DNA from 3 places in the Trichococcus shcherbakoviae genome. Region 1 is predicted to be linked to each of the others. Evidence: riboswitches for the same ligand, from Rfam matches in the RefSeq annotation. Region 1 holds a riboswitch; each other region holds the start of a gene.

The links. A riboswitch is a leader RNA that binds a small molecule or an ion and turns the genes downstream of it on or off. The one in region 1 is predicted to bind lysine.
Region 2: it holds a riboswitch for lysine, as region 1 does, so the genes downstream of both, dapA (4-hydroxy-tetrahydrodipicolinate synthase) here and dapD (2,3,4,5-tetrahydropyridine-2,6-dicarboxylate N-acetyltransferase) in region 1, are expected to answer to the same signal.
Region 3: it holds a riboswitch for lysine, as region 1 does, so the genes downstream of both, ACKPBX_RS12940 (ABC transporter substrate-binding protein/permease) here and dapD (2,3,4,5-tetrahydropyridine-2,6-dicarboxylate N-acetyltransferase) in region 1, are expected to answer to the same signal.

What each region holds. Positions count from the first base shown of each region.
Region 1 is NZ_OY762653.1:487,548-498,127, forward strand. Features, by position in the region: gene ACKPBX_RS02305 (branched-chain amino acid aminotransferase) at 1-221, opposite strand, end outside; gene ACKPBX_RS02310 (aldo/keto reductase) at 578-1,525, opposite strand; gene ACKPBX_RS02315 (DUF2179 domain-containing protein) at 1,569-2,099, opposite strand; gene ACKPBX_RS02320 (hypothetical protein) at 2,136-2,651, opposite strand; gene ACKPBX_RS02325 (M20 metallopeptidase family protein) at 3,077-4,219, opposite strand; gene dapD (2,3,4,5-tetrahydropyridine-2,6-dicarboxylate N-acetyltransferase) at 4,251-4,964, opposite strand; lysine riboswitch at 5,125-5,270, opposite strand; gene ACKPBX_RS02335 (aminotransferase class I/II-fold pyridoxal phosphate-dependent enzyme) at 5,541-6,707, shown strand; gene scfB (thioether cross-link-forming SCIFF peptide maturase) at 7,043-8,446, opposite strand; gene scfA (six-cysteine ranthipeptide SCIFF) at 8,516-8,671, opposite strand; gene ACKPBX_RS02350 (aminotransferase class I/II-fold pyridoxal phosphate-dependent enzyme) at 8,842-10,314, opposite strand; gene ACKPBX_RS02355 (SMP-30/gluconolactonase/LRE family protein) at 10,442-10,580, opposite strand, start outside.
Region 2 is NZ_OY762653.1:867,512-878,091, reverse strand. Features, by position in the region: gene ACKPBX_RS04000 (ABC transporter ATP-binding protein) at 1-831, opposite strand, end outside; gene ACKPBX_RS03995 (PLDc N-terminal domain-containing protein) at 831-1,034, opposite strand; gene ACKPBX_RS03990 (alpha/beta hydrolase) at 1,300-2,220, shown strand; gene ACKPBX_RS03985 (alcohol acetyltransferase) at 2,265-3,650, shown strand; gene ACKPBX_RS03980 (DUF6320 domain-containing protein) at 3,647-4,312, shown strand; gene ACKPBX_RS03975 (YjgN family protein) at 4,365-4,706, opposite strand; gene ACKPBX_RS03970 (SDR family NAD(P)-dependent oxidoreductase) at 4,875-5,639, shown strand; gene ACKPBX_RS03965 (mandelate racemase/muconate lactonizing enzyme family protein) at 6,098-7,207, shown strand; gene dapA (4-hydroxy-tetrahydrodipicolinate synthase) at 7,413-8,300, opposite strand; lysine riboswitch at 8,441-8,587, opposite strand; gene ACKPBX_RS03955 (VOC family protein) at 8,880-9,263, shown strand; gene ACKPBX_RS03950 (DUF1345 domain-containing protein) at 9,303-9,965, shown strand; gene ACKPBX_RS03945 (MBL fold metallo-hydrolase) at 10,013-10,580, shown strand, end outside.
Region 3 is NZ_OY762653.1:2,725,239-2,735,818, reverse strand. Features, by position in the region: gene ACKPBX_RS12965 (alpha-ketoacid dehydrogenase subunit beta) at 1-314, opposite strand, end outside; gene pdhA (pyruvate dehydrogenase (acetyl-transferring) E1 component subunit alpha) at 317-1,426, opposite strand; gene gdhA (NADP-specific glutamate dehydrogenase) at 2,041-3,387, opposite strand; gene def (peptide deformylase) at 3,606-4,166, shown strand; gene ACKPBX_RS12945 (amino acid ABC transporter ATP-binding protein) at 4,500-5,240, opposite strand; partial or broken gene ACKPBX_RS12940 (ABC transporter substrate-binding protein/permease) at 5,260-6,938, opposite strand; lysine riboswitch at 7,132-7,286, opposite strand; gene ACKPBX_RS12935 (HAD family hydrolase) at 7,487-8,200, shown strand; gene ACKPBX_RS12930 (lactate/malate family dehydrogenase) at 8,204-9,163, shown strand; gene panD (aspartate 1-decarboxylase) at 9,235-9,621, opposite strand; gene panC (pantoate--beta-alanine ligase) at 9,637-10,479, opposite strand; gene panB (3-methyl-2-oxobutanoate hydroxymethyltransferase) at 10,494-10,580, opposite strand, start outside.

The DNA.
Region 1 (10,580 bases):
TCTTTTGTACGATACGCCTTCATCCCCTCGAAGCAGGATTGGCCGTAGTGCAGTACTGGAGACCCTTCGCTGATGTGGACTTTGTTGTCGGTCGTCATTTCGCCATCGTCCCATTTTCCGTCTTTCCAATAAGAAATGAAGCGGTAATCCGTCTTGATATAAGTGAAGCCTAGATTTTCCCAATCGATGTTCAACGCTTTTTGTTCTGCTGTCTGTGTCATTTCTGTCATCCAAACCACTCCATATCTATATTATTTACCTGTCATACTGAACGAAAAAAAGAACAAGCCTATGTGATTAGGCTCATTCTTTAATGAGAGCCCAATGAAACGGAAAGAGGACTCTACTTGTAATAAGTAAGAATCCTGGGCTAAATCACTTTTAGAATGACTAGGGAATCGAATGAGAACGACGCTCTCTTTTTGTTTTGTAACGTACACATTCCGCAAGTCGCATCCATTCTCATTCTCCCCCTTCTGTTTGTTAGATTATGATGTAATTCTATGCCTGTATCTAATGAATGTCAAATGCTTTTTTCATCGATTTGTAATAAAGAGACTTTGAAACGAACAGAAAATCATTTCGGCAAGCGGTACGACGCTGGGAAAGCTTGCTGGATTAAAGCGATGTCCTCTGCATCCAAACGGACTTCTGCGGCTTCGAGGTTTTCGAGCACTTGCTGTCGGTTGCGTGCGCCCGGAATGACGGCGTCGACGACATCTTTCGACAGATAATAGGCCAAAACGACATTCTGCAACCCGGTCCGGTGCTTCACGGCGAGCGGCCGGATCTGATCCACACGCTTCAGGATATCTTTGTAGGTTTCGCCCTGGAACTGCGGACGCTGCTGTTGTTTCTCCGACAGGACCGAAGCCTCCGTGTACTTGCCGGCCAGCAGACCGGATGCGAACGGGAAGTACGGGATGAAGGAGATGCCCTGTTCGCGGCAGTAAGGGAACAGTTTTTCTTCGGCCGACTGGTTCAAGAGGTTGTATTCATCCTGGACAACGTCGATATAGCCGTTGGCGTTGCCTTCCTTAAGCTGCTCCAGATTGAAATTGGAGACGCCGATGGCACGGATCTTCCCTTGTTCCTTCAGTCGATGCAGCGCGCCGACCGCTTCGGCTTTGGGTGTCGCTTCATCCGGAAAATGGATGTAGTAAAGTTCGATATGATCGGTCTGCAGACGTCTCAGGCTGTTCTCGACCTGCTCCGTCAGAAAAGCCGGATTGTTGTTCAGGACGATGCCGGCTTCGGTCACCTCGTGTGCGCCTTTTGTGGCGATGACCACGTTGTTGCGCAGGTTGTGTTCCTTCAGCGTCTTGCCGATGATCGTTTCGGAAGTGCCCATTCCATACATAAACGCCGTATCGATGAAGTTCAAGCCCTTATCGATCGCGCTCAGCAGCACATCGCCGCCGTATTCGGTGTTCGTTTCCGTATTGGCTGCAGCGATTTTATTCGCCCCCAGCCCGATCGGATGGATCAGTAGGTCGGTTCTTCCCAATTTCACAAGTTCTGTCATATCGTTTCCCCTTTCCTTACCCGTTCATTTATTCATTCGTTTATTATTTGCCAAGATGGACCCGTTTGGACCAGAAGCCGCCGTGAATGTACTTGGGATCGTATGAAACCATGAAGGCTTTCGGATCGATTTCCAACACTTTGTTCTGCAGGTGGCGTTCAGCTTTCCGCGTCAGCAGGATTTCAAGTACGAGACGCTCCCCATCCCTTCCGTGGGCTCTGTAGCAAGAGACCCCGTAACCAAAATCGCGCAGCAAGTTCGGCATCGGGCTGTCCACGTCCTGCGTCATAACTGTGATCATGGTGTAACCCAGCGCGAGCAAATCCTCGATTTTGATGCCGATAGCGATGCCGGCGCCGTACCCGAGCGCATAGGCTGCCAGATTGAGCGGGTTGTCGAGACTGTTCATGACCATCGACAGACCCAAAACATAGATGACGATTTCCACCATACTCAATAGTGACGCCAAAATGCGGTAGCCTTTTATAGTCAACATGAACCGGATCGTGTTCATTGTCACATAGCTCAGACTGATCGCGAATATTTTCGCCAATAATACCAAATCGAAAATCATCATCACCCTCTCCCTTTTTAATTCAAAGCTATCCTCTTAGTATTGTGCAGGATGGCGGGTGTATTCCCCTGTTAAGATATCCATTTCCAGCAATTCTCCGGTAGTTCCGTTGTAACGGTAAAAACCGACGGAGCTGGCTACATCTGTGCCGTTTTCGCGGACGTTGATGGTGACTTCATTGGCTTCGACCGATTCCACGATGAACAGGTACACATCGCTTTCGACATAGCCTGTCAATTGCGTGATTGTTTGTTTCGCCTCGGTGATCAGCGTTGACTCTTCAGTAGTCTTGGCAGTATCGGTTGTTGCGGGATCTGCAGTGGTGCTGCTTGCGGACGGCGTTTGTGCCTGTACGCTCTCAGCCGCTTCGAGACTGCTGGCTCTTGAAGCAGCTTGGTCGCTCGCTTCGGTCGTCGTTTCTGTATCTGATTGCACTTGCGACGTGCTTGTCGCTGCCTCGGTAGCTTTCGTGTCTGTTGCCGGGTTTTGGCACGCGACAAGCAGCCATGCTGTTGACCCTAAAAGCAATGCGGATAATCTTTTCTTATGCATAATTTCCCCTCTTTCATCCAATATATGATTCCATTGTACCTTTTTTGCGGAAAAAATGCTTTTCCCATCCATCAACTTAATCGAACCTTTACAATTTTATTGGATGCGGTGCAATATTGCGGCAACTCATTCGGTTTGCCCGCTTCGATCAAATTTGGCAAAAAGCGGCTGCCGAAGAAGAGCAATGCAAACTGGCTCTCAGCTCCGGCGAGGGTCCGTTCGCCGGAGTTGACCGGTAATAGATGGGCGCTCCTCCGATGAGGCTCCTGCCATCGGAGGAGACCATCCAAATGCGATCCTGTCCTCCGGCGAAACACCCCTCACCGGAGGACGACAATCATTATGCGCCCCGAAAAGCAAAAAAGCACCCCAGCGAGGGTGCTTTTTGGTTGTATGTTGTGTGTTCGGTAACTTGCTGTTGGCTTTTAGCCCTTCAGCCCTTCCTTTTCGAGGATCAGGTCGTAGCAGGCGATTCCCTGCAGCAGAACCTTCTCGTCGAAGTTGAAGCGGCTGCTGTGGAGCGGGTGCGTCCAACCCATGTCGGGACGGCCGGTCCCAAGCAGGATGAAGGCGCCGCGGATGCTTTCTTGGTAGAAAGCGAAGTCCTCGGCCAGCATCAATGGTTTGACGACTTCGTAGGCATCGACCGGCAACGCGTCCATCAACGTGCCGATCATTTCCGCATCGTTGGTGACTTCCGGATAGAAATCGCGGATATCCAACGTGCAGATGACACCACTCATGCGCTCGATGCCGGCACAGATGTCGGCAAGGCGTTCCTTGATGGAAGCATAGACCGCCTTATCGTAGCTCCGGATCGTCCCGGTCATCTCGGCTTTTCCGGCCACAATATTGCGGGCTTCCCCGGCATGCAACGTGCCGATGTTCACGACAGCCGGCTGCAATGGATCAAGGTCGCGGGCCAGAATGTTTTGGACCGAGAGAAGAATCTGCGCGGCGGCGATCAAGGCATCCTTGCCGAAGTGCGGTTGCCCGGCATGCGAGCTGACGCCCTCAAGCGTAATGTCGAATTCGCCGTTGCGCGCCATCAAGGGGCCTTTGGCCAAGCCCAGGATGCCTTCAGGCAGACTCGGATACAGGTGGTAGCCGTAAATCTTTTCGACCTGCAGCTCCTGCAGGATGCCGGAATCCATGATCCATTTCGCACCGCCCGGGCCTTCTTCCGCTGGCTGGAAGACCAAAACGACGGACTTTTCCAAAATAGGCAGGGACTTCAGGTATTTCGCGAAACCCAACAACAAGGCCATGTGCCCATCGTGTCCGCACGCATGCATTTTGCCCGGGTGAAGGGAAGCGAAATCCGCTCCTGTATCCTCGGTTACCTCAAGGGCATCCATGTCGGCACGGAAGGCTACTGATCCCGGGGACTTGCCCTTCAGGACGGCTACCCAGCCCGTCTCGGCTGTACTGATCGGTTCATAACCGAACGATACCAACTTTTGGCGGACATATTCCGAAGTCAACGGCAGATCGAAACCGATCTCCGGAATCTGGTGGAGCTCCCTTCGGATCGTCTTCACCGTATCGTATAATTCTGCAATCTGCATGCTGTTCACCTGATCCCTCTGCGTGTATTTATTAGTCTCTTAAGTCAGCCAATAATTGGGTTTTTTCGCTAGTCTGAGCGTCCTTCATTTTCACGATTTTAGCAGGGGATCCCGCAACAACCGCGTTAGCCGGTACGTCTTCCAATACGATTGCGCCAGCTGCGACAACAGCGCCTTCGCCGATGTGTACGCCTTCGATGATGACAGCGTTCGCGCCGACCAAAACACCGTCTTCGATGATGACTGGTGATTTCGATGGTGGCTCAAGAACGCCTGCAACCACTGCGCCTGCTCCGATGTGACAGTTTTTGCCGATCGTGCCGCGTGCGCCGACAACCGCGCCCATGTCGATCATTGTGCCTTCTCCGATGATTGCGCCGATGTTGATGACCGCACCCATCATGATGACAGCACTCTTGCCGATCGTCACGTGATCACGGATGAATGAACCCGGCTCGATGCGTGCATCGATTTTGGTAGTGTCCAACAATGGAATTGCGGAATTGCGTCTGTCGTATTCCATGACGTGATCTTTGATCTTATCTTTGTTTTCTTCCAAGAAATGATAGATCGCTGCAGCGTCGCCGAAGACTGTGTAGCTGTCCCCGTTTCCGAAGAATTTCAAGCCTTCGTAGGCAGGATTCTCGAAATCCCCTTTGATGTAAAGTTTTATAGGTGTTTGCTTTTCGGCAGCCTTGATGTAAGCCGCGATTTCGTAAGCATCTGTCAATAATAGTTCGCTCATTTTGATGTTTCCTCCCGATCATTTTTTTCTGTTCCAACATGCCCATTATAGCATGCCAGCCTGTGTTTGCCCTATGCGGCGGACGGCCGTTTGTTCCTGAAATGCAAAAAAAATAGCGGTAAGCGAGTGCTTACGGCTACGGAGACCTGCATTCGCCCAACCAAGCTAAAGCGCAATCCATTGTCATCGGGCAACGACAATGGAACAGCCCCACATTTGTTCAACCTGGGTCCAGCATCTGCATGCTTCGGCGACCGTCCCTTTCCCTTGCGGTACTCTTGACCAGCCGCGACCTCTTATTGCTTGGCGATTCATTTAATTTTTCTAATCGTACACTTATCCGGCAGAACTGTCAACCGCTCCGGGTCGGAAAGTGCCGGGATGAGTGGCCTTCTATATGTGAAAAAACTCATCAAATTAGCGGTTTTCTAATTTTCATTCAAGAGTGTGTAACTTAGCATAGAAATACGTCTGCAATCGTGTTATGTTATTTTCATGATATTGGGCGTCAGCAATCGGCTGGCGCATGTTCGACTATACATTGATTAAGGATATTTCATCCGGAGGAGATAAATTATGAGCAGAGAAACGAACCGTTTTGTGAAGCAACTGAAAGGATCGCCCATCCGCAACTTCGACGCTGCCATCAGCGATGTGAAGGACCTGATCCGCTTCACGATGGGTGAGCCAGATTTCGATACGCCGGATTTCATTAAAGCGGCGGCCGCAGACGCTTTGAACCAGAATCAGACGCATTACGCCCCTTCCGCCGGCGTCCTCGAAACCCGCAAGGAGATTGCGAAGTTCATGGAGCGGAAATACGGCCTGCATTACAACGCGGAGACAGACATCATCCTGACTGTCGGCGCCACGGAAGCGATCACTGCGTCGATGTTCGCGCTGATGAATCCGGGCGACAAGGTGATCATCCAATCGCCGGCATTCCCGCAGTATGAATACGTTACGCATTTGGCTGGCGGCCAGAGCGTCAAGATCGACACATCCGAGACCGGTTTCCTGATCACGCCGGAGGACCTGATGGCGGCGTTGGATGCGAATCCGGAAACGAAGATGGTCGTGCTTACCTATCCAAACAACCCGACCGGCGCCACTTATACGAAGGCGGAAGTCGAGGCGTTGGCCGAAGTCATCAGGAAATATGATGTTTTTGTCCTCAGCGATGAGATCTACAGCGAACTGACCTACGATGGCAGTCATACATCCATCGCCAAATACATCCCTGAGCAGTCCATCGTCATCAACGGCACTTCGAAAAGCTATGCGATGACCGGCTGGCGCGTCGGCTTTGTCGCTGCCCAAGCGGACCTGATCCGGGAAATTTTGAAATATCACCAAAGCCTGGTCACTTGCGGCTCCACGCCTGCGCAGACCGCGGCTGGTGTTGCGTTCCGCGACGGTGATGAAGCGACGGCAACGATGAAAGCAGCCTACCTCAAGCGCCGGGACATCCTGTTGGAAGGTCTGACTGCTGCTGGGCTGAAGATGAACAATCCGGACGGCGCCTTCTACCTCTTCCCGCGCATTCCGGAGCAGTACGGCAACGATGATTGGAATTTCTGCATCGACCTCGCGCGCAAAGCCGGCGTCGGCGTCATCCCTGGTTCGGCTTTCGGCGAATCCGGAGTCGGCTACTTCCGCATGAGCTACGCCGCCAGCGACGAGAACGTCATCGAAGGCTGCCGACGGATCGTTGCGTTTCTGGATGAACTGAATGCGAAATAAGTGAATGAATGTTTAACCGCACAATCGGGCGATTGTGCGGTTTTTTCTGTCGGGTTTGGGGTTTTGGGGTTTTGATTGTTGACCGGAGATCCGGCCCGCATTTTTTTGGTTTGCTCCGGCGAGAGCCGGCCTCGCCGGAGTTCCGGACGATGTTTGGCTTTCTCCTCCGGGGAGGGCGGGCTCGTCGGAGGTGGGGGTCAAAATTTTGGGTCGTCCTCCGGCCAAGGCCTCCTTCACCGGAGGAGCAGCCGCTCCGCCCACCACAACAAAAAAAAGAAGCACCCGCCGGCAATCCGGCGCGCACTTCGCATATTTTATCTCATTTTTATCTGACTTTACTCAGCAGCCATCGCTTCGGCTTCCATCTCGCGGATCGATTCCGCGACCTTCACCATCATCGAGCATTCCACGCGTTTACGGAACAGGTCGCAGCTGAATTCATAATTACCTTTCAAAGAACCTGTCGCATGCAGGGAGTTCGCAGGGCAGCCGCCGCTGCAGTACAATTTAGCCCAGCAATCCTGGCATTCCGGTTTGGAATAGCAGTTGACTTCCTTGAACTGGCATTGCAGTTCCGGTTTGGTTACGCCATCCCAGATGTTGCCCAGGCTGAATTCTTCATCACCCACGAACTGGTGGCAAGGGAATATTTCGCCCCAAGGAGTGACAGCCATGTATTCTGTTCCCGATCCACAGCCGGAGATGCGTTTCTGGATGCATGGGCCTTCGGAAAGGTCCAGCATGTAGTGGTAGAAAGTGAAGTCGTTGCCCTCTTCGCCGCGCTTCAGCATTTCCTCAGCCAGGATTTCATACTGTCTGTACAGTGCCGGAAGATGTTCCTCCGTCAAAGCGTAAGGTTCGGATGGATCGCAGATGACCGGTTCCATCGAAAGTTTGTCGAAGCCGAGATTAGCGACGTGGAAAATATCGTTTGTGAAATCGACGTTATTGCCTGTGTAAGTGCCGCGGACGTAGTATTCCTTGTCGCCGCGCCCTTCCACGAATTTCTGGAATTTCGGCAAAATGTAGTCATAGCTGCCTTTTCCGTTTACAGTTCGGCGCAGACGGTCATGGACTTCCTTGCGTCCGTCCAAGCTCAAAACGACGTTGTACATTTCTTTGTTCAGGAACTCATTGATCTCATCGTTCAAAAGCATCCCGTTCGTTGTGAATGTGAAACGGAAAGTCTTGTTGGACTCCTCTTCTTTGCTGCGCGCGTACTCGACGATCTGCTTCACGACGCGCCAAGCCATCAACGGCTCGCCGCCGAAGAAGTCGACGTCCAGGTTGCGGTGGAAACCGGAATTCTCAAGCAGGAAATCGATCGCTTGCTTGCCGACTTCGAATTTCATGATTGCTCTGTCGCCGTTGTACTTGCCTTGGCTGGCGAAACAATAATCGCAAGTCAGGTTACAAGTATGCGCAACGTTCAGGCAAAGAGCCTTCACGAATGTTTGGCGGTTCTTCAAGTCGATGGAAAGGTCTTGGTACAAGTCTTCCGTGAACAATTCCCCATTGGCTTTCAGTTCTTCGACATCCGACAGCGTATCGCGGATTTCCGTTTCGTTGATTTCCGGGTCGTTAGCATATTGTTCCAGCATCATCGTGACGATCTCTTCAACAGGTGTTGCTTCATAAAGCGCGATGATGTCGAAGGCAAGGTCGTCGACGACATGCACGGCACCGCTGTAGGTATCCATTACGATATTGTATCCGTTCAGTTTATATTGATGAATCATTTCGGTTTCAAACTCCTTTTTTGTCCATAAAATTGCCGCCCGACTGGAATCAGTCGGACGGACTCTTTTTTATTTCGCTGCTTGTTTAGGGTTCACACAGCTTTGGTTGGCGATTCCGCAAGAAGTTTTGCATGCGGATTGGCAAGATGTTTGGCATGCTCCGCAGCCGCCATGTTTGGCAGTATCCTTCAGGTTGCGGGTGCTTAATGTTACGATTCTTTTCATAACGACATCTCCTCTGAAATAGGTTAAGGAAGCATATTGCTTGACAGAAAAATGCTCCCTTTGTGATTAATTTTACCAACAAATTGTTAGCCCGTCAATCTACCGACCTATCAGCATAGTGACCGTTTTTGTAAAAATCGTGATTCACCCAATAACTATCAAATTGTAAGTTAGTGAGCAAGGGTTTCCTGTCGCATAATTTGGATATTTTTCGGAAGCTCATCAGCATCGCTGTAGACCTTTGTCCCCTTTTCCAATAGCGTATGGATTTGGCGGATAAATCCATTACTGATCCGTTCCCCAGGCACAAGCAAAGGAATTCCGGGCGGGTAGGCCCAGACGTATTCGGCTACCGTTTGCCCTATCGCGTTTTCAATCGGGCAATCTATTTTTTCTGATTCCAAGGCCTGCCAGATTTCACATTGCTTTTCGGGTGATGCGAAAAATAATGTCCCGTCGCTCTGCAAGTGCTCCCCATTCAACGAGTCGAGCGTGCCGTCGACGGCCAACAGCGCATCCGCCAACGTAGCCATTGCTGCATCTGTATCGCAGACACTGGTCATCGCCAACGCATGATCGCCGTATGCCATCTCCATTTCGATATGGTATTCGCTCCGCAACATTTCGGAAAGTTTCTGTCCGGTCAATCCAGTTCCTTGCGCCGAAATCAGGATTTTGCCTTTGTCGAAGGCGAAAAAGGTTTTGTGAGCGCCAAGTCTGTCTTTGCCGTGGCAAAGCACCTTCAGATGCTGGAGCTGCTCCATTTTTTCCGAGAAGTCCGTTAATCTCTTATTGTAGTTTTCGAATAACTGCTCCCCTTCGTCCCGCAGCAATCGGAAACAGCTGTCGATTGAAGCCATCAGCACATAGGACGGCGAACTGCTTTCGAAGATGGCGAGTTGCCGGGCCATCTCTTCTGGTCTGACCAAGTCGCCGTTCAGATGGGCAAAGGAGGTCATCGTCAAAGAAGGCAAAGTCTTATGCAGGCTCTGGATCACGATATCTGCGCCGAGTGCAGTCGCGCTGGTTGGGAAATGTTCCGAGTAGTTGAAATGTGAGCCGTGTGCCTCATCGATCATCAACGGAATCCCTTGCGCATGACAGATATCGGCAATCGCCGCGATGTCACTGACCACCCCTTCGTACGTCGGTGAAGTCAAAACGACCAGCTGCGTGTCCGGATGCTTTTTTAGCGTATCGGCGATGCTTGCTGTCGAAATGCCTCCGTGGATGCCGAATGTTTCATCCACTTCCGGCATCAGATAAACAACCTCCAATCCGAAAAGCTCGATGGCATGATAGACGGATTTGTGGCAATTGCGACCGATCGCAATCTTGCTGCCGCGTTTGGTAGCAGCGCGGATTCCCGCCAGCATGCCGCAGGTGCTGCCGTTCACGAGGTAGAATGAGCGTTTTGTGCCGTAGAAGTCTGCGATTTCTTCCATATATTCATTGATGATGCCGCTCGCGCCGTGCAGATTGTCGAAGCCGTCTATCTCTGTGATGTCGATGTTGTAAGGCAGATCTTTACCGAGCAGTGCAGTGTTCCGCTTATGCCCCGGCATGTGCATGGGGATGCTGTCGGACGCCGCATGTGCTTTCAGTCTGTCCAGCAAAGAAGGTTTCGTTGTATGTTTGTCCATAAGTGTGTCCTTTTCTTGATAATATAGTTCTGCCTTCATTATAACAGAGGAAAAAAACATCCAGACGTAAAAAATGCCCGTTCTCACTCATTATCGTGAGAACAGGCATTTTTCAGCATATATTGATTTAATCCAGCTTCACGCGGAACAGCCCACCCGCCAATTCCTCTTCCGTCTCGCCGACTTTCGCAGTCGTGATGTAGAGATACTCCAGATCCTTGCCGCCCAGAGAGCAGGAAGTCGCATTCTTCACCGGCATCAGGATT
Region 2 (10,580 bases), 380 kb from region 1:
CCGGATGATCAGAGCCATGGCTTGTTCCGGATCCTCGGCTTGGATGGTGAGGGAAGGATCATTTGCACGCATAGAAGTCTTCATCATGCTTAATCGCGGATCTGCCCGGAATACAGCGGCATCCGCCTGCGTTCGGAAAGTGACCGAACAGGAATGTCTGGCGTGCGTGGTTTTCAGTTCGGATACCGATCCGGTCAGGACGAGTTTTCCGCCATCGAGGATGCCCACCCGATCGCAGATGGCTTCCACATCGGTCAGGACATGCGTCGAAAAGAGCACGGTTGTCCGTTCCTTCACTTTCAGAAGGATATCCAGGATTTCCCTGCGGCCGATCGGATCCAGTGCGGAAGTGGGTTCGTCGCAGATCAAGAGTCGCGGTTCGTTCAGCAAGGCTTGGGCGATCCCCAGCCGCTGCTTCATGCCGCGGGAGAACGTGCCGATGCGTTTTTTCACATCCGCCAGCCCGACCAGCTCCAGCAGTTCTTCGGATTTTGTTTTGATAAGTGCGGACGGCATGCCTGTGATCTCGCCGCACAGCCGCAGATATTCCTTTGCGGTCATGAAACCGTAGAATTCGGGGACATCCGGCAGATAGCCGATGAAACGGTTTGTACGGGTGTCGCCATAACGCACTTTTTCGCCGCAGATGCTGATTTCTCCGGCATCCGACTGCAGCAAGCCCAAAACGATCTTCATTGTCGTCGTCTTTCCTGAGCCGTTTTTGCCGATGAAACCGTAGATCGAGCCTTCGGGGACGGAGAAGGACAAATCAGCGAGGACGCGCTGGCTCCCGAAGGATTTCCCCAATCCGGCGATCGTGAGGATATCCATCACTCATCTCCCCTTCCGATCAGGAAATACAGGACCGGGCCGACGATGTTCAGGAAGATGATGATGAAGATCCAAAGATTTTTGCTGCCTATTTTTACTTGCGGATGCTTGTTCAGGTGGAGCAGGGCCGTGATCAACAAAATAATCTGAATCACGACCAAAGGGATCAGAATGGGTAAGTATGGCTGCAAATCAGCTATCATAAAAGCTCGCCTTCTTTCTTTTTTACGCCTATTTTTTCATATCTTCATTTTACGTGTCCAATCGGTTTCCCACAACCTCAAACCTTCCGTTCGTTATATAACAAGTATAACACTGGTAGGGGGATTTGCAAGCCGGAAGAGTGACAAGCCCATCACGCAAGGAGGCATCTCAAAGGTTCACGGCTATATGGGACTGGCGCTTTCCTGTGCTATAATGAAGCAAAGATACCAGAACAGCCAACGCTGTCAGAGGAAGGACAGAAGGATGAATCCATTTTTTAAATTGATGCTTAAGTTGATGTCATCACCAAAAATCAACATGCAGGAAGACTACGCCCGTGTCCGCAAAGTGCAGCATATACTGGCTCCCAAGCCGAAAAAGGGCTATATCATCATGGACCACAAAATCTATTCGGAGGACCGTTCCCATGATATTCCTGTGCGGGTATTCTATCCAAAAGAGCGTCTGTATAAAGAACCGTTGCTGTTTTTTCATGGCGGCGGGTGGGTCATCGGCGACATCGAAACGTATACGAATGCCTGCATCAATATGGCGGATCTGACCGGCAGAACCGTCTACTCCGTCGACTATCGCTTGGCGCCGGAGCATCCGTATCCGGCCGGCCTCTATGACTGTTATCGGGTGGCTGAAGTATTGCTGAAGCACTTGGAAAAGAGCGGTCTGTCGGATGAAACGGATCTGATTCTGATCGGTGATTCCGCGGGCGGAAACTTGGCTGCAGCCGTGTCTTTGCTGCTCCGCGACAGAGGCCAAGCGATTCCGGTCAAACAGATTTTGCTGTATCCTGTCACTTATTGGGATCATTCGGAAGCATCCCCGTTCGAATCGATCCGCACAAATGGGCATGATTACGGACTGACTGCGAAAAAAATGGAAGAATACATGGCGTTGTACCAACCCGACCCCGAGTTGCGCAAGAATGGCTATGTCGCGCCTTTGATGGCGGAGGACCTGTCGAATCAACCGGAAACGTTGGTGATCACGGCCGAATTCGATCCGTTGCGGGATGAAGGCGAAGCCTACGCGGAAGCCTTGCGGAATGCCGGCAACAAGTCACAAGTCCATCGCGTGAACGGTATCGTCCATGGTTTCATCACCTATCCGAAGACAGCCGAATCGGTTGTGGAAGCCTACGAAGTCATCAATGCGTTCCTGAATGCATAAGCCGAGAGGGCTGTTCAACAGATTAAGAGGAAGGGGGAAAAACAGTGAACCGGAAAAAATGGGTACGTTTGGACAATGCCTCCAATATATTTTTGGCGGCCATGACGAGCAGCGATACGAAGGTCTTCCGCATGAGTGCGGAGTTGACCGACTCCGTGGATCCGTTGTTGCTGCAACGGGCGCTCGATGAAGTCTATGAGAATTATGTGCTGTACCACAGTGTGCTGCGGCGCGGTTTTTTCTGGTATTATTTGGAAGAAAGCGACCTGAAGCCGAAAGTGACGGCCGACGTGTTGCCGCCTTGCGCGCAGATCTATCATTTTGACCGGAGGGAACTGTTATTCCGTGTCTTCTATAACCAAAACCGGGTTCACTTGGAACTGTTCCACGCCTTGTCGGACGGAACCGGTGCGCTCTGGTTTTTCGAGGATCTGCTGAAGGCCTACATCATGCTGCGGCATCCCGAAGCTTTTGAAGGCCTGGGTGCCGCCGCGCATGACCGCTTGAACCACCAACTGGAGGACAGTTTTGCGCACTATTTCCGCAAGGAAAAGAAACAGAACTTCACGGATGCGGCGCAATCCGCCATCCGCTCCGTCGCGAAAGTCAGTCAATTGGCCGGAAAGAGCCCTGCGCAAAAGAGCACCTCGCTTGAGGAAGCGCATCAAAAAAAGAAAGTCAAGGTGCACCAGTTCCGCGGCAAAAAGACGCCTGACAACCGGCCGCATGTCATCGAATTGGAGATGCCGGTCAAGGGCGTGCTTGCGTTGGCCCGGGAACAACAGACTTCTTTGACCCTGTATCTGACTGCAGTATTTATGCTGGCTGTGCGCAGAGCCAGTCCCGATTTTAAACCCGGGTCGGCTATGGCCGTTTCCGTACCGGTCAACTTACGGCAGTTCTTCCCGTCCAATTCTGCCAGAAATTTTTTCAGCACGACCCGCCTGATCTACACCACAAATGAAAATGAAGCAGCGGATGACATTGCCGCAATCGGCCAAACTCTAAAAGAGCAGTTCCAGCAACAGATTACGCCGGAAAGTCTGGAGGACAAGCTGAGGACGCTGATTGCCTTCGAGTACAGCCCCTTCACGCGGATGGTCTTCCGGCCGATCAAAGACCTTGTTCTGAAGCTGGTGAATTACGTCAGCAACCGGAATTTGACGATAGCGATCTCGAATCTGGGCAAGGTTGCCTTTCCTGATCCGATCGACGGCTACATCGAGAAAATGTATTTCCACACTTCGGCGGTCCGCCCGCAATTTTGCGCCATCAGCCATGGGGACCATCTGACTGTCAGTTTCACTTCTCCATTTGTCGATTCCAAGATCGAGGAACAGTTTGTCAGGGTATTGACTGATGCCGGCGTGGCCGTAACTGTCGCAGCAAACAAAGTCACCAGTGAAGATTTGGAAGGTGAGTCATCATGAAATACTGCCAACATTGCAACGCGACCATCAAGGGAGAATGGGATCAATGTCCTTTGTGCCAAAAAACATTGGATGAAGCCACCGATCCGCTGCTGCCGGATCCCTACCCGAAGGTCCCTTTGCGGTTCAATAAAGAGGTTGTCTGGAAATATTTGACATTGATTTCCTTTGTGCTGATCATCGCTTTTCTGCTGATTGAACTGATTTGGATCGGACGGATGGAGAACCTTCAGCTCGCTCTGTTCGGGATCATGAGCATGTGGCTTTCCGTTTTGATACTGATCCGGAAAAGGCGGAATATCGCAAAAGGCATCGTGTATCTGATCGTCTCCTTGTCGCTCCTGTGCATCTATTTGGATTATCTGTCAGGATGGAGCGGTTGGTCGACTACCTATGCTGTGCCGATCATCTGCAGCTTTGCGATCGTATCCTTATACATCGCCGTGCGCCTCGTCAATTTGGGCGTCAGGGACTATGTGCTGTACCTTTTGACAGCCGCCTTGTTGGGGCTGCTGCCGGCGCTATTCCTGACCTTGGACTGGGTCACGACGTCATTGCCTTCAAGCCTGTCGGTCATGATGAGCGCAGTCACCTTGGTCATTATCCTGCTCTATCACGGCGGAGAGATTTGGCGCGAGCTGGAGAAAAGGATGCATGTTTGAAATAACGGAAAAAAACCCCGAGATCTCGGGGGTTTTTGCTTGGATGCAGTTGTCATTCCGTCGCGTAATATTCATCCCAACAGCCGTACACATAGGTGTTTTTGATGCGCCACTGCTGGAAGCGGATGGGCACGACAAAAGAATACAGTCCCAAAGTCAGGATCGAAAAAAAGGCCCATTTCAGCAAGGAAAGCCATAAATCACAAGCTTTCCCGACAAAGTGCAACTGGTGTCCTTCGATGTAGGTATGCTTGGCGACCCATTTTTCTCGATAACAGAAAGCCCAGGGCGCAGCCAGCCCGAAAGTAAAAAATCCCGCAAGACCGCAGATAAGAAGAATGCCGAAATATTCCACAAGCGTTCCGGTGAAATAAGAATCATTATGATGGCGCAAAATATCACTCCTTTATATTTACTTAATGATATAATACGACATTTAATTAATTTTTAATCTATAAATATATTGATATTGTTTCGCAAGGGCGCCTTATCATTGCCCTTAATGCGCAAATGCGATACGCTAAAGGCATCAATCATTTTTAGGAAACGCGAGGGACAAATAATGACAAAAAAAATAGCGCTCATCACAGGCGCGAGTGCGGGCATTGGGCAAGAGTTCGCAAAAAAGCTCAGCCAACAAGGGTATGATCTGATTCTGGTCGCGAGACGTGAGGATCGGCTTGTGGAGCTCAGCAAACAGTTGACTACAAAAAGCCAAATCATCACAGCGGACTTGGCGAAGGCGGAGGAATGCTTCCGTCTGTACGAAGAAACGAAGGACAAAAATATTTCCATGCTGATCAACTGTGCCGGTTTCGGTGATTTCGGCGCGTTTACGGCGACCAGTCTCGAAAAGGAACTTGAGATGATCGACGTCAACATTAAGGCGGTCCATATCCTGACCAAGAAATTTCTGCCGGATATGCTTGCGAGAAATGAAGGCTACATTCTGAACGTGGCTTCGGTTGCTGGTCTGATGCCGGCGGGGCCTTACATGGCGACCTATTATGCGACAAAAGCCTACGTAACGAGCTTCACTTCCGCGATTGCTGAAGAGTTGGAAGAGAAGAAGAGTAACGTTTATGTCGGTTCGTTATGTCCGGGACCGGTAGATACGGAGTTCAACCAAGTGGCTGATGTGAAATTCAATCTGAAGGGCATCACTTCTGAATACTGCGTCAAGTATGCGTTGGACAAGATGTACAAGCGCAAGAAAATCATCGTTCCGACGATGCTGCTGAAGGGCGCGCTCTTCTCGTCGAAATTGGCGCCGCGCAATTTGGTCGTGCGCCTGACCAGCAGACAGCAAAAGAAAAAACAAGGCTGACGAATGGGGGGGCAGCTGGCGCAAACGAAGCTGGCCGGAGGAACTGAACTGGATCCAGCTGTTCTTCTCAAGTGAGGGCTGATGCGGCCGGGGCAGTCGCCTAAATAAGCTCCTTAACTCCGGCGAAGTGCTCGTGACCGGAGGAGGCAACCCAAACCCGCCAATCTCCTCCGGCGAAGCTCCTCTTAGCCGGAGAACTCGAGCCAAAATTGAAGCCGAATATCTGACCGACCCTCTGTAATCGAAAAAAACGCAAGAGCAACCAGTATCATCCTACTGGCAGCTCGTGCATTTTTTTTGTTGTGCTGCATCCGGAAGCTGACAGGCAACGCCCTCCCATTTGGTGCAAACTCGTTTTCTTGGTAAAATAGATACAAATGGGTGGTGGAACCAAAATAGCATAAAAAGTCGCTGCCTTAGCCCGGATGGATAGCGTGCCGGTGAAGAGAGGGGTTTTGATGATGAAAATCGACAGAATTGAAATTGGGGAAGTGGCCATCCCGCTGCGGACGCCATTCCAAACAGCATCGCGTACGGTTGACGCTGTGCATAACATCCTGATCCGCATCGTGACCGATGACGGGACCGCTGGATATGGGGAGGCGCCACCGACAGCCTTGATCACCGGCGAAACAAAGGCTTCCATCCGCGAGGCCATCATGCAATACATCGCTCCGAGCATCATCGGAATGGAAATTTTCGATCTCGATACCATCATGCAAAGGATGCATGCCAGCATCGTCAACAACACATCGGCGAAAGCTGCTGTTGACATGGCGCTCTACGATCTATATGCAAAAAAACTCGGCCAACCTTTGTATAAAGTGTTGGGCGGGGCGAAACGGAAAATCGAGACTGCCCACACCATCAGCAACCATTCCATCGATGAGAGGATACGCGACAGTCTGCAGGCCGTTCAGGACGGCTTCAGCATTCTGAATGTGAATGTCGGGAGGAATGGGCTCAAGGATGTGGAAAGCTTGTTGGCCATCCGTAAGGCAGTTGGACCGGGCATCCGCATCCGGGTAGAGGTCAATCAGAGCTGGAGCCCCCAGGAGGCGGTCCGGTTCATCAGCATGCTGGAGGATAAGGGCATGCAGGCCGAGCTGGTGGAACAGCCGGTGAAGGCGCACGATCTGGCCGGCCTGAAATTTGTGACGCAACACGTCCAAACACCGATAGTGGCTGACGAGAGTGTCTTCTCTGTGAAGGATGCCCTCCACATCATCCAGACTCAATCAGCTGACCTCATCAATATCAAACTGATGAAGATCGGCGGCATTCACGAGGCACTCAAAATCTGTGCAGTGGCGGAAACATACGGGTTAGACTGCATGATCGGCTGCATGTTGGAAAGTAAGATTTCGGTCAGCGCAGCGGCCCATCTGGCAGCCGCCAAAAACTGCATCACGATGGTCGACCTCATTGGGCCGTCGTTCTACAGAATCGAAGCTTATGAGGGCGGTCCGCTATTCACCGGGGGCACGATCAAACTGGGTGATGCGAATGGCATCGGCATCAACGCTTTTCCAAAAGCCCATTTCAAAAAGCTGGGAATCGTAAAATAAATAAATGTCCTCCTTAATAAGGCCAGGAAGGAAAAGCCATGAAGTTGAGAGATTTTTATGTGAAACGAGCCATCGGTTTTATCATCGTTATGCTTCTTGTGTTGATTATTTTGTTGCTCAACAAGTATATCCTGCATCTATTCTGAAAAATATAAAAACCGCCACCGGAAACATAAAATTCCGATGGCGGTTTTTTGGGTTTGTTCTAGATCAGGCCAACTTTTTTCATGGCTGCGGCCAAACGGTCAATGACCGCTTGATCGGCATCCGTCAACGGCAGACGCATTGGTCCGACGTTGAAGCCCAGCAGTTGCATTCCGGCTTTTACAGGAATCGGATTCGGCTCCACGAACAGGCAGTCGATCAGTTCTTTGTACTGTGCTTGCATCGCGGCAGCTTTTTTGATGTCGCCATCCAGGAAAGCATGCGTCATTTCCGATGTAGCTTTCGGTGCGATATTGGCAAGGACAGAGATGACGCCTTTTGCGCCCAAGCTCATCAACGGGATGATAGTGTCATCATTCCCCGAGTAGATGTCCAGGCGATCGCCCAAAAGACTCAGATTGTCCACGGCTTGGCTGAAGTTTCCAGTGGCGTCCTTCAAGGAAACGATGTTATCGATTTTCGCCAGTTCCACCAGTGTTTCAGGGGTAATGTTCTGACCGGTGCGGCCCGGCACATTGTAAAGGACGATCGGAACTTTCACGCTGTTGGCGATGGCTTTGTAATGCTCAATCAAGCCTTTTTGCGATGTTTTGTTGTAATAAGGGGTTACGCTGAGGATCGCATCCACACCGGTTGCCTCTACAGCGCGCGTCAATCCGACCCCGTGGCGCGTGTCATTGCTTCCGGCACCGCCGATGACAGGGATACGGCCGTTGACTTTTTCGACAGTGAAACGAATGAGATGAAGTTGCTCTTCATCCGTCAGCGTTGAAGCTTCCCCGGTTGTGCCCGCGATGATGATCGAATCGGTGCCGTTCGCGATATGGAACTCGATCAGCTCTTCCAATACCTCGTAGTTGATTTCTTGGTTCTCCGTGTCTTTAAACGGCGTAACGATCGCAACGCCTGATCCTTCAAAAATTGCCATGCTTATCTTCCTCCTGAATTCTGTTTTATATTTATGAATAGACAAAAAACGACTATGAGCAAATGGTCTCATAGTCGTTCAAAACAGGCTGCTTAAGCTGAAGCGTTGCATCCATATAGTGAATTCCACCAATTTGCCCCAACGTGAGAAGCTCACCGAACAAAGCTGGGCGGCTTTGTCCGACAGTGCCAGATTTATTCAACCTTGGCCCCAATACAGAGTATTTCGGCAGCAACACCTTTCAGGGAATCCCTTACTGATTGTTAACCGCGACCTCTTCATCACATCGAATCGTATTTTGTTACTTCCACACTATCAAATACAAATCAGTCTGTCAATCATATTCTGAGTGGATGCTGAGAAAATACTTTGAAAAAGATGGCAAAAAAGACACATAAGGTGACGGTACATGAGGATGCTTCCGGGAACGCATATGCGCCGCCAATGTGATAAAATCAAATTGAGGAAACGCTTTTACGGAAAGTCCAAAAAGGGATTCCGGGATGTTTTGTTGCAGGCCATCCGCGCAGAGTTTATCTCCAGCGCACCGGCAAGGATGATGAGAGGACGTGAATAGCGATGAAGATTGAACATGTTGCAGTGTGGGTGGGCGATTTGGAGCTGATGCGCGATTTTTATGTTCGTTTTTTTGATGGAAAGGCCAATAAATTATACCGGAATCCTGAGAAAGACTTCCAATCTTACTTTATTACTTTCCGTGAAGGAGGGGCCCGTTTGGAGCTTATGAAAAGGATGGATGTCAACGAACGCTATCCCCTTGATATGCTTGGCTGGGCGCATCTGGCCGTCTCCGTCGGCAGCAAGCAGAACGTCGACTATTTCACTGATAGACTCATCAAAGCGGGGTACACATGCAAAAGCCAGCCGCGCATTACAGGGGATGGCTATTATGAAAGCATGTTCCTTGATCCGGAAAAGAATGTCATCGAAATCACGATCTGAAAGAACAGTCAGGCCGAAAAAGCAGGGGGGCTGTCAGCCATGAAGAAAAGAAGCCATCTATTTGCCGATCAAACGAAAGCCGGAAGGGATATGCGCAAAAAAAGGACGCGCTTCCTGATTGCCGGAGCGATCGGTACGGGCATCGGGCTGGCCGGCGGATTCTGGTTGCGTTGGGAATTGGCCCCTTTGATCGGTTGGGACAGTGCAGCAATCATTTTGTTGTATTTGCTGTGGAAGGATTTTCATCCGCATGATGGCACGGAAACCGAGCGGATTGCGCAAGAGGAAGATATCCAATATTCGACGATCGATTTTTTTGTCCTTATGGCATGCCTGATCAGCATCGGGGCTGTCGCGTTGATGCTGACGACTCATGTACGCAGCTTCGGGACGATCGGATTTGGTCTGTTCAGCATCGTGCTCTCCTGGACGACGGTGCACAGTCTCTACATGTTGCGGTACGCGGAACTCTATTACCGCGATGTGAACGGCGGCGTCATCTTTGAGGGTACCGAAAAGCCTAATTTTTGGGACTTCGCCTATCTGGCGTTCACGATCGGGATGACTTATCAAGTCTCCGACACGACTTTCACGACAACGGAATTCCGGAAGGCCGCGCTGGGCCATGCGCTGCTGTCCTTCGTTTTCGGGACGGCCATCATCGCCACGACCATCAATTTTGTCGCAAGCCTGAGCAGATGAATCATTTTGAATTTTTGATTGGTGGAGGATAAAGGAGGAGTTCATGCATGTTTTTTAAATCATTTTTCGATCCCCAAGTAGCGCAATTTTCCTATTTGGTGGGGTGTCAAAAAACAGGAGAAGCCATCATTATCGATCCCTTGCGCAAGTTGGATGACTATATCTTGGCAGCCGAAGACGAAGGGTTGGTCATCACTGCGGCAACGGAAACGCATATCCATGCCGATTATGCATCAGGCCTGCGGGAGACCGAAAGGCGTTTAGGCGCCAAACTGTATGTCTCGGACATGGGCGGGGAGGACTGGCGTTACCAGGATCTGCCGGAAGGAAGCGTGCTGCTGCAGGATGGGGATATCATCTCCGTAGGGAAGGTCAAACTGGAGGTGCTGCACACACCTGGGCATACGCCGGAGAGTGTGTCCTTTCTGTTGACGGATATCGGCGGAGGTTCGGACATTCCGATGGGGTTGTTCACCGGCGATTTTATCTTTGTGGGTGACGTCGGCCGACCGGACTTGCTGGAAGAGGCAGCGCATATGCAAGGCACCACCGAAATCGGAGCGAAAGAAATGTTCCGCTCTCTTCAGAGAATGGCTGACTATCCGGACCATCTGC
Region 3 (10,580 bases), 690 kb from region 1:
ATGCGGTAACGTGTACGTGCAGCTTGTGCTACAACTGTATCCATTACTTCAAATACAAAACCGAAGAATTGGATTTCCGCAACGGGACGGAAACCTTCCAACGCCAAACCGAATGCCAAACCACCGATACCGGATTCAGCTAAAGGAGTATCAAACACGCGGTCTTCTCCGAATTTTTCTTGAAGTCCTTGTGTTGCACGGAATACACCGCCGTTTTTACCAACGTCTTCTCCGAAGATCAAAACGTTTGGATCGTTTGCAAGTTCAATTGCAAGCGCATCAGTGATGGCTTGGATCATAGTTAATTGTGCCATGATTATTTAGTCTCCTTTGCTTCGTAGTACGCGATTTGTTCTGCTATAGTTTGGTTAGGTTCTTCGAACATGCTCTTCAAGAAGTCAGATACTTTTTGTTTAGGAGCTTGGTCAGCTTCCTTGATGGCATCTTTGATCTCTTCTTTGACTGATTCGATGACTTCATTTTCTTTTTCTTCAGACCACAAACCTTTTGCCGTCAAGAATTTGCGCATGCGGATCAATGGGTCTTTTGCTTGCCAGCCTTCCAATTCAGCAGTGTCACGGTAACGTGTTGGATCATCACCTGACAAAGTGTGTGGACCAAAGCGGTAGCAGATTGTTTCGATCAATACAGGGCCATTTCCGGCAACAGCGTATTCTCTTGCTTTTTTGGTTATGGCATATACAGCCAAGATGTCCATTCCATCGACTTGGATACCAGGGATTCCGGCAGCCATAGCTTTCTGCGCCAACGTTTGAGCAGCTGTCTGCACGTGGCGAGGTGTTGAAATCGCCCATCCGTTATTTTGGATGAAGAAGATGGCAGGTGCTTTGTAAGATCCAGCAAAGTTGATTCCTTCATAGAAATCCCCTTGCGAGCTTCCGCCGTCACCAGTGTAAGTGATGGCAACATTTTTCTTGTTGCGTTTCTTCAAGCCCAACGCGACACCGGCAGCTTGCACGTATTGTGCGCCGATGATGATTTGCGGTGGTAAAGCTTTGATGTTGTCAGCATATTTATTGCCATCCACATGGCCTCTTGACCAAAGGAAAGCTTGGGTCAACGGCAAACCGTGTTTGACCAATTGAGGAACATCGCGGTAACCAGGCAACAAGACATCTTCCTTGTCGATTGCTGCGATACTTCCTAATTGGCTCGCTTCCTGACCGGCTGTCGGCGCATAGAAACCTAATCTACCTTGACGATTCAACGCAGTTGAACGTTCATGCAAAATTCTGGACCATACCATATCTGTCATGAATTGAACCAATTGTTCATCAGAAAGATCTGGCATAAGGTCAGGGTTCACAATATTCCCTTCTTCGTCCATGATTTGGACCATGCGAAAATCTGTGTTCGTGCTGCTTAATAATGCGTCAATGTCGATTTTTGTTTGTTTTGTAGCCATGCTAACACTTTCCTCTCTATTCCCTTGATATTTCATCTCTGTCGATGAGGTTTATACAGATGATTTCAACTGTATCAATTCACAGTTGGTACATGAATAATTTACCACGCATCCGAGATATATGCAAGGCAAAAGGAAAGTTTTCGATTTTTGTGCACAGAATATCTATCGCTACTTAATTGTAAGCGTTTAACAAATCAGTTTTGTTCATTTGTTAACGAGTGCTGCCCCTCGCTATTTTAACGTAAATTAATGCATTATTATTATGTATGTTTACAGATTGTCGCAATCAGACACAAGGAGTCTGTACTACATTTAAAATAAAACTGTTTCTATAAAAAATATGAACCCTTGATGGAATAGGCTTTCAAAAGTATAACAGCCTTAATATTATAACTACCCCTTTTTCGATAATCATTTTCTGCATTTTTTCATAACCACTTTACAATTTTCTCTCGGCTTCCAGCCTGCCATTCCATTCATTCACGAAATCACAAACTCACTACTATGAAAATATGATTAGAGCCCATGCGCATTCCCCTCAAAAACAAAGAAAAAAGGTTATTTCAATTAAGAAATAACCTTTTTTAGAAAAATTTATGCAGAAACTTATTTTAAACCAAACCTTGATAAATCATAGCATCGGCAACTTGCACAAACGCTGCGATGTTGGCACCTGCCAAATAGTTGCCCGGTATGCCGTATTCTTCAGCTGTTTTTTCTGCTGTCTTAAAAATGTTTGTCATGATCTCCTGCAGCTTGCCGTCGACTTCTTCGAATGTCCAATGACTATGGGCACTGTTCTGAGCCATTTCCAACGCGGAAGTAGCTACTCCACCTGCATTGGCTGCTTTAGCCGGACCATAAAAAATGTTATTGTCTGCATAGATTTCCACAGCTTCCAAAGTGCTAGGCATGTTTGCGCCCTCGCTGACACAATAGACGCCAGCTTTGACTAATCTTTCAGCTTGTTCTTTGTCGATTTCATTTTGCGTTGCGCTAGGCAAGGCAATATCATAGTTCAGATCGAAGTCCCAAACGCTGCCATCTTTATATACCGCCGTCGCTTTTTCGGCAGCGTAGGCAGTCAATCTTTCACGACGAACTTCTTTGATGTCCTGAAGCAAAGCGACATCGATGCCCGTTTCATCGTAGATAAATCCATTTGAATCGGAACAAGCCACAACCGTACCACCAAATTCATGAACCTTTTGGATAGCATAGATGGCAACATTTCCGCTTCCGGATACTATCACTTTTTGGCCGGCAAACGATTTCCCGTTCGCTTTCAGCATTTCTTGTGTATAGTAAACCAACCCGTATCCTGTCGCTTCTGTACGAGCCAAACTTCCGTTCATGACGACCGGTTTGCCCGTCAGAACACCTGTCTCAGCGCCATTCAAGCGTTTGTATTGGCCATACATGTAGCCGATTTCGCGTCCGCCGACACCGATATCGCCAGCAGGGACGTCCAAAGTAGGCCCGATGTGTCTTTGCAGCTCAGTCATGAATGATTGGCAGAATCTCATCACTTCAGCGTCGGTTTTGCCCTTAGGATCGAAATCAGATCCGCCTTTACCGCCGCCGATCGGTAATCCGGTCAGGCTGTTTTTGAAGATCTGTTCGAAACCTAAGAATTTCAGGATGCTTTCATTGACTGTCGGGTGGAAACGCAACCCGCCTTTGTATGGTCCGATCGCTGAATTGAATTGGACACGGAAACCTTTGCTGACTTGAACGTCCCCTTTGTCATCCATCCAAGGAACACGGAAGGAAACGATGCGTTCAGGTTCTACCATTCTTTCAAGAATGTTCCATTTTATGTAGTGCGGATTCTTTTCCAAAGCTGGTTCGATCGTGTCGAACAACTCCCTAACCGCTTGTAAAAATTCTTTTTGATGCGGGCCTCTGTCTTCAACCTTTTTATAGACTCCTTCAATATAATCTTTAGCAACTGTCATAAAAATCATCTCTCTTTCGCTATAAAGTAAGAAAAACCTCACACCGTCGTGTAATCATTTTTTCATTTTCTTATTTTACACATACCCCTTCTTTATTACAAGAAAAAGATGAGTCTAGCTTTTTTTTTTCGAAACGTGTACTATGTAACGTGAAGTGTTTTGTAGTTTGCTAGCCCAATCATTTCAATATAAAAACCAACAAAAGGAGGAATGCATGCATGATCACTATGGATAACATCATCCGGGAAGGTCATCCTACATTGCGGAGGTCGGCTGACTTGGTCACTTTCCCTTTATCTGCGGAGGATCGAAAAATCGCCGCAGAAATGATGGAGTTCCTTTCGAACAGTCAGGACGAAGAAATCGCCGAGCAACTCAACTTGCGCGCAGGTGTCGGTTTGGCAGCTCCGCAAATTGACGTATCCAAGCGCATCGTTGCGCTACTGATACCAGGGGAGTATGAAGATGATCCTCCGGAATTGGCTAAAGTGATGTTCAACCCTAAAATCGTAAGCCACTCCATCGAAAGCGCCTGCCTTAAAGGTGGCGAAGGTTGCCTTTCCGTGGATCGCGAAGTACCGGGGTTTGTCGTCAGACATAGCCGGATTACGGTAGCTTACCAAGATGCCGAAGGAGTGACACACAAAGCCCGCTACAAAGGCTACACAGCCATTGTGGTTCAACACGAAATCGACCATCTCAACGGTGTCATGTTCTACGACCACATCAATGAACAAGCACCCTTTGCAGTCGCAGACGACGTCATCATTATTGAATGAGAATGAAAAAGAAGGGGCTGTCTCAAAATGAGTCAGCACCTTCTTTTTGGTTTGCTGGTATGATTGTCTAGTCCGGCGTTCGCATTTATGATTGTGATTGTGAGCGCGATTCCCCGCCAAAATGGTTTTGACGGGGAATCGAGTGTTGTCCGTGGACGTTTTTCCCCGCCAAGGTAGTTTTGGCAGGTTTTCTGACCGTGATTTGAACTGTTTTTCCCCGTCTAACCGCTTTTGGCGGGTTATTTTTGAGCATTCATTCATTTCCCAAATAGAAGGGGCAGTACCAAAATCAGAAAGTACTTTTCTGATTTTGGTACTGCCCCTTCTTTGTTTTTATTTTGTAAGATATCTCTCCAGAAATTGCTTCGTGCGTGCCTCGGTTGGATGATTGAAGATATCATCAGGGGCTCCCTGCTCCAGGATGACGCCTTGATCCATGAAGATGACGCGATCGGAAACTTCCTTCGCGAACTCCATTTCATGCGTCACGACGATCATCGTCAAGCCACTGTTGGCAAGATCCTTCATGACCTTCAATACTTCTCCCACCATCTCCGGGTCCAAAGCCGATGTCGGCTCATCGAACAACAGCGCATCCGGCTCCATCGTCAAAGCGCGAGCGATAGCGACGCGTTGTTTTTGGCCGCCTGACAATTGATCCGGTTTGGCGTTTATGAAGTTCCCCATCCCGACCTGTTCCAGATAGCCCATGGCGATCTTTTCGGCTTCTTGCTGAGACTTTTTAAGGATTTTCACAGGTCCTACCGTGCAATTATGCAATACATCCAAGTTGTTGAACAGATTGAACTGCTGGAATACCATCCCCAATTTGCTGCGGTACTTGAAGATATCATGCTTCGAGTCCAGAACGTTTTCACCGTTGTAGATGATTTCTCCCGCTGTAGGTTTTTCAAGCAAATTGATGCATCGCAACAGAGTCGATTTACCGGATCCCGATGAACCGATGATGCACACAACTTCCCCTTTATTCACGCTGAAATCGATGTCCTTCAGCACTTCATGTTGACCGAAGTTCTTCTTCAGATGCTGTACGTCAATTACTTTTTCCATCAAATGATTCCTCCTGTGGCAATTAATTTGCTCTGTCTCTTTCTGCTTGTTTTTTGCGAGCCATTAATTCTGGTGTAGTCAATTGGTCTTGACCTGCACCCATCATCTGATAATTATCAGGGCCTTGCATTTTTCTTTCGATAGCACGCAGAATGCGCGTCACCGTGAAGGTCATGACGAAGTAAATGATTGAAGCCACGAAGAATGATTCGAAATAACGGAAGTTATTCCCGGAAATCGATTTGGTCGTAAAGAACAATTCCGAAACGGAGATGACGTTCAATACGGACGTATCTTTTATGTTGATGACGAATTCGTTCCCTGTCGCCGGCAGGATATTCCGGATCACTTGCGGCATGACGACATTCCGCATCGTCTGCAAGTGATTCATCCCGATTGCTTGAGCGGCTTCGAATTGCCCTTTGTCGATGGAAATGATCCCGCCGCGGACGATCTCCGACATATAAGCGCCCGTATTGACCGATACGATCAAAAGCGCTGCAAAGATGCGGTTCATGTCGATGTCAAACGCCAATGCGGCACCATAATAGATGACCATGGCTTGCACGATCATAGGCGTGCCGCGGAAAATTTCGATGTAGCATGACAGCAAAAAATTCACCACGTTGTACACGTGTTTTTTCCAACCCGATTCCGCAACCGGGATCGTACGGATGACGCCGATCATCAGACCGATCCCCAGTCCGATGATGGTTCCGATTAAAGCTATATATAATGTTGTCCATGCACCTGATAAAAACTGTCTCCAGTTTTCTTCGATGATGCGGATAACCCAACTAAACTCCATTTAATGTATGCCCCTTTTTGATGTTCCGTCAGTCTTGATTATTCAGCTGATGGTTGGTTTTGGATTGCTTCATCCATCATTTGGATGCGTTCTTCTTCTGTGATGCCGCTCAGGATCTCATTGATCTGGTCTTTCAATTCACTTTCTTTGATCAAACCGATTGCGATTTCTGAATCAGCCGCGGACAATTCGAAAGTATCCGTTTCATCCAATTCGATCATTTTGAAAGCGGAATTGGCTGCTGAAGCGCTGATGGCTTCCGGACGTTCCGATACGTAAGCATCAATTGTGCCTGATTCCAAAGCTACGCGCATGGAAGTGAAACTGTCCATTGCCGGTTGCTTTTGCACGCCTTCAATCTGATCGATGACGCCATAGTGCAACGTATTCAACTGTGCGGTAACTTTTGCGTCCGCGAAATCAGCCAAAGTTGTCGCATCTGCATAAGCGCCATCCGCTTTGACGACAAGTACTAGTTCAGTCGTATAGTAGGAATCCGAGAAATCAATCGCTTCTTTGCGTTCCTCTGTCGGCGACATGCCTGCAACGATAGCATCGATTTTAGATGAAATCAACGCCGGCACCAGGCCATCCCATTCCGTCTTAACGATGACCAGTTCCTTACCTAAACCGTCCGCCACTTTTTTGGCCATCTGAACATCATAGCCATTAGCGTACCCGTCAGCGCCGTCGATTTTCACTGCGCCGTTGCTGTCATCATTTTGGGTCCAGTTGAAAGGAGGGTAGCCTGCTTCCATTCCGACCACGAATGTTTCAGAATCCGCTGAACCGTTGGCTGCGGATGAATCATCAGTGGCTCCGTTACCGCAACCCGCCAAAATAAACAAGCCTGTCAATGCTGCCATTGTTTTTTTCCATGTTTTTACTGTCATCTCTATTTCCTCCTAATGTATATAGTCTTTTTTTTACTGCTCAAAAATAATAAAAAATAACCCTTCTTATACGGCCGCTTTTGTCCACCTTTCTTCCCATAGAGCGTCATAACAACGATAATTCAGTCCGTTTTTGTGCAAAAAAATAGACTATAAAGCAAAAGGCCCTATAATCCAGCTTCCTTCTGCCCGCAATACCGAAAGTACTCCACAAACGATTTTGGGCAAATCGTTCTGACAGTGTCAGGATTCTTAACCCTGACCCCAACACAGCAAACGCTGTATTTCGGCGAACACCCCTTTCAAACGGGCATTTTACTCTTGATGTTCGCAGCCTCTTTCATTATTGTATGATCGTATGACATTATTGTATGTTATTATACTGTACGGATTTTTAATTTGCAACAAAAAGCGCTTTGCCCCGCCATCCGAAGCACTACACTCATCGACGGGCACCATCACGGATCGTCCCTATTTTTTCCGTTTCAAAAAATCGGTTTCGGATGCTATACTGACTGCAACGACAAAAGGGAGGAACTACCTCAATAATGCTTACTATACTATTCGATTTAGACGATACTTTATACGACACAGCAAGTCCGTTCTTCCAGGCGCTGGAAAATTACCGCTTGGAGAACAGCCACAGCGACGAAGAAACCTTCGCACTTTTCCGCGAACATTGCGATGCGGCTTTCGATCTGTTCTCCAATGGGGAGCTGACGCTGGCCGAGTCCCATATCATGCGCACACAGCATACGTTCGCCGACCTGGGCCTTGCGCTCACCAACGAAGAGGCGATGCACTTCCAGGAAACCTACCAAAAGAGGCAAGCAGAAATCACGTTAAGCCCAGGCATCGATCAACTTTTGAATGAGCTGGAAAGTCGGAACATTCCGATTGCGGTCTTCACAAACGGTCCTGAAAAGCACCAGATGAAAAAGTTCAACGCCTTGGGTCTGGAGAGATGGGTGCCGCCCGCACGCACCTTCATTTCCGAAAAAATCGGTTGCCCAAAACCCTATGCCGAAGCCTTCGCGCATGTGCAGGAGGCTTTGAAGGCCAGTCCTGATGAGCTGCTCTTCATCGGGGATACCTACGAAACGGACATCATCGGCGGCCAGGCTGCGGGTTGGACTACTTTGTGGTATAACCATCGCCAGAAACCGGAAGATGAAAAAGTGGTGCTGGAGCCAACCTTCTATTCTGTAGCGGAAATGCACCAAGCCATAAACAATAACATCTCAAAACGAAAGGAAATATGACCTATGATCCAGACAAAATTAGCCATCATCGGGGTCGGCCATGTCGGTTCCCAAGTATTGACCGACTGCAGCCACCTCAACTTATTTTCTGACATCGTCCTGATCGACAGCAACGAGGACACGGCAAGAGGCGAAGCCCTGGACCACCGCCATGCGCTGGCCGCTAGCTACCGGACACACAGCAAAATCTACGCCGGCGATTATGCGGACTGCGCGGATGCCGACGTCATCATCATTTCCGCAGGCGTCAGCGAGAAGCCTCGCCCCGGTGAGGATATGCCCCCAAGAGCGTTGATGGGCAAGGAGAATGCCAATGAAATACGCAAAATCATGGCCGGCATCACCCAGCACACAAAAGACGCCATCATCATCCTGATAACGAATCCGGTCGATACGATCACCTACATCGCCGAAAATGAGTTCGACTATCCGAAAGGTAAGATTTTCGGCACCGGAACGACTTTGGATACTTTCCGCTACCGTCAGATTGTTGCTGCCCATTATCATGTCGATCCCAAAAACGTCAGCGGCTACATCATGGGCGAACACGGCAGCACCGCCTTCCCGGCTTTCAGCAGCACGACTGTGGGTGCACTCACCCTTACCCAAAGTGATGCCTTATTGGACCCTGCGGCACCATTGGACCGGGAATTCGTGACCCAAGAAGTGGTGCACACAGCTTCCGATGTCTTCAACTGGAAAGGCTGGACCAATTCAGGCATCGGGGAAGTGGCGGCAGCCTTGGCCCGCGCAGTCATGCTGGACGAGAAAAGCATCTTCCCTGTGACCGCGACCGTCGACGGCTTTTACAACTGCCATGGCGAAGCGGCCTTCAGTATGCCTTGCATCATCGGCAGGAACGGCTTGGAAAAACAGATCCCCTTGCCGCTGGATGATGAGGAATACGAAAAACTGCAACTCTCCATCAAAGATATTCAATTTACGCTGCAATCCGTGAGATAGGAAAAGCGCAACCGCATCAAGCCAATCGGCCATGATGCGGTTGCGCTTCTTTTTATTCCTATATGGACAAATTACATGCTGAGTCTGCCGTGTTCTTCATATCTTGTTACTGTTGTGATGGCATTCTGCTCATCCACAAACACCACCAGCGGTTTGTGTTCCTTCGCTTCCTGTTCATCCATCATGCAGTAAGCCATGATGATGATTTTATCGGACACCTGAACGCAACGGGCGGCGGCACCGTTCAGGCATATCATACCCGAGCCGCGTTCGCCTGCGATGACGTAAGTTTCGAACCTGGCCCCGTTGTCGATGTCGACGATCTGGACCTTTTCATATTCGATCAGCCCTGCGGCGTCAAGCAGATCCTTGTCGACAGTGATGCTGCCCACATAGGAAAGCTCCGCTTGGACAACGACGGCGCGGTGTATTTTACTTTTTAGCATATTGAGTTGCATTGTTTTTCCCCCCACTTATTCCGTGATAAAATTATCGATCAGACGCGTTTTTCCGATATAGACTGCCAAAGCCACCAATACAGGTCGCTCGACGCTGTCCACTTGCTGCAGCGTACGCGCATCCACCAACTCCACATAATCGATCTTCGCCATTGGTTCGGCTTGGATCATTTCCGAAATGGCCTTCAGGATTTTGGCAACATCCCGCTCGCCATCCGCAAGCATTTGCTTCGCAACTTCGAGCGCTCGGCTCAGCACCAACGCTGCCTTGCGCTCATCCGCTGACAGATAACTGTTGCGCGAGCTTTTGGCCAATCCGTCCGCTTCCCGGATGATTGGGCAGCCAATGACTGTGATGTCCATATTGAGGTCGCGGACCATCTGCTGGATGACCGCCAATTGTTGGGCGTCCTTCTGTCCGAAATAGGCACGGTCCGGCTGCACGATGTTGAACAGCTTTGTCACGACTGTGCAGACGCCCCGGAAATGGGCCGGCCTGCTTTTCCCGCATAAACTCTCCGTCAGACCATGCATGTCCACAAAGCTGCTGAAATCGGGATGGTACATTTCTTTCGGCTCGGGATGGAAAATCAGGTCCACTCCACTGGCTTCGCACAAAGCGGCATCCTTTTCCAGATCTCTTGGATAGCTTTCCAAATCTTCGGATGGGCCGAACTGCATCGGATTCACAAAAATGCTGACGACCACCCGATCATTTTCGCTGACGGCTTTCTGCATCAAGCTTTGATGGCCTTCATGGAGATAGCCCATCGTCGGAACAAAGCCAACCGACAAACCTTCCTTTTTCCAGGCCTTCACGGCACTGCGGATTTCTTCAACCGTTGCTGCAATCTTCATTCGTGATTACTCCTCTAATATAATTTTTCGATGACCGCATCGGAGAGTGCAAACGTATGCTCCGCTGCCGGAAACGCGCCGCTTTTCACTTCAGATATGTA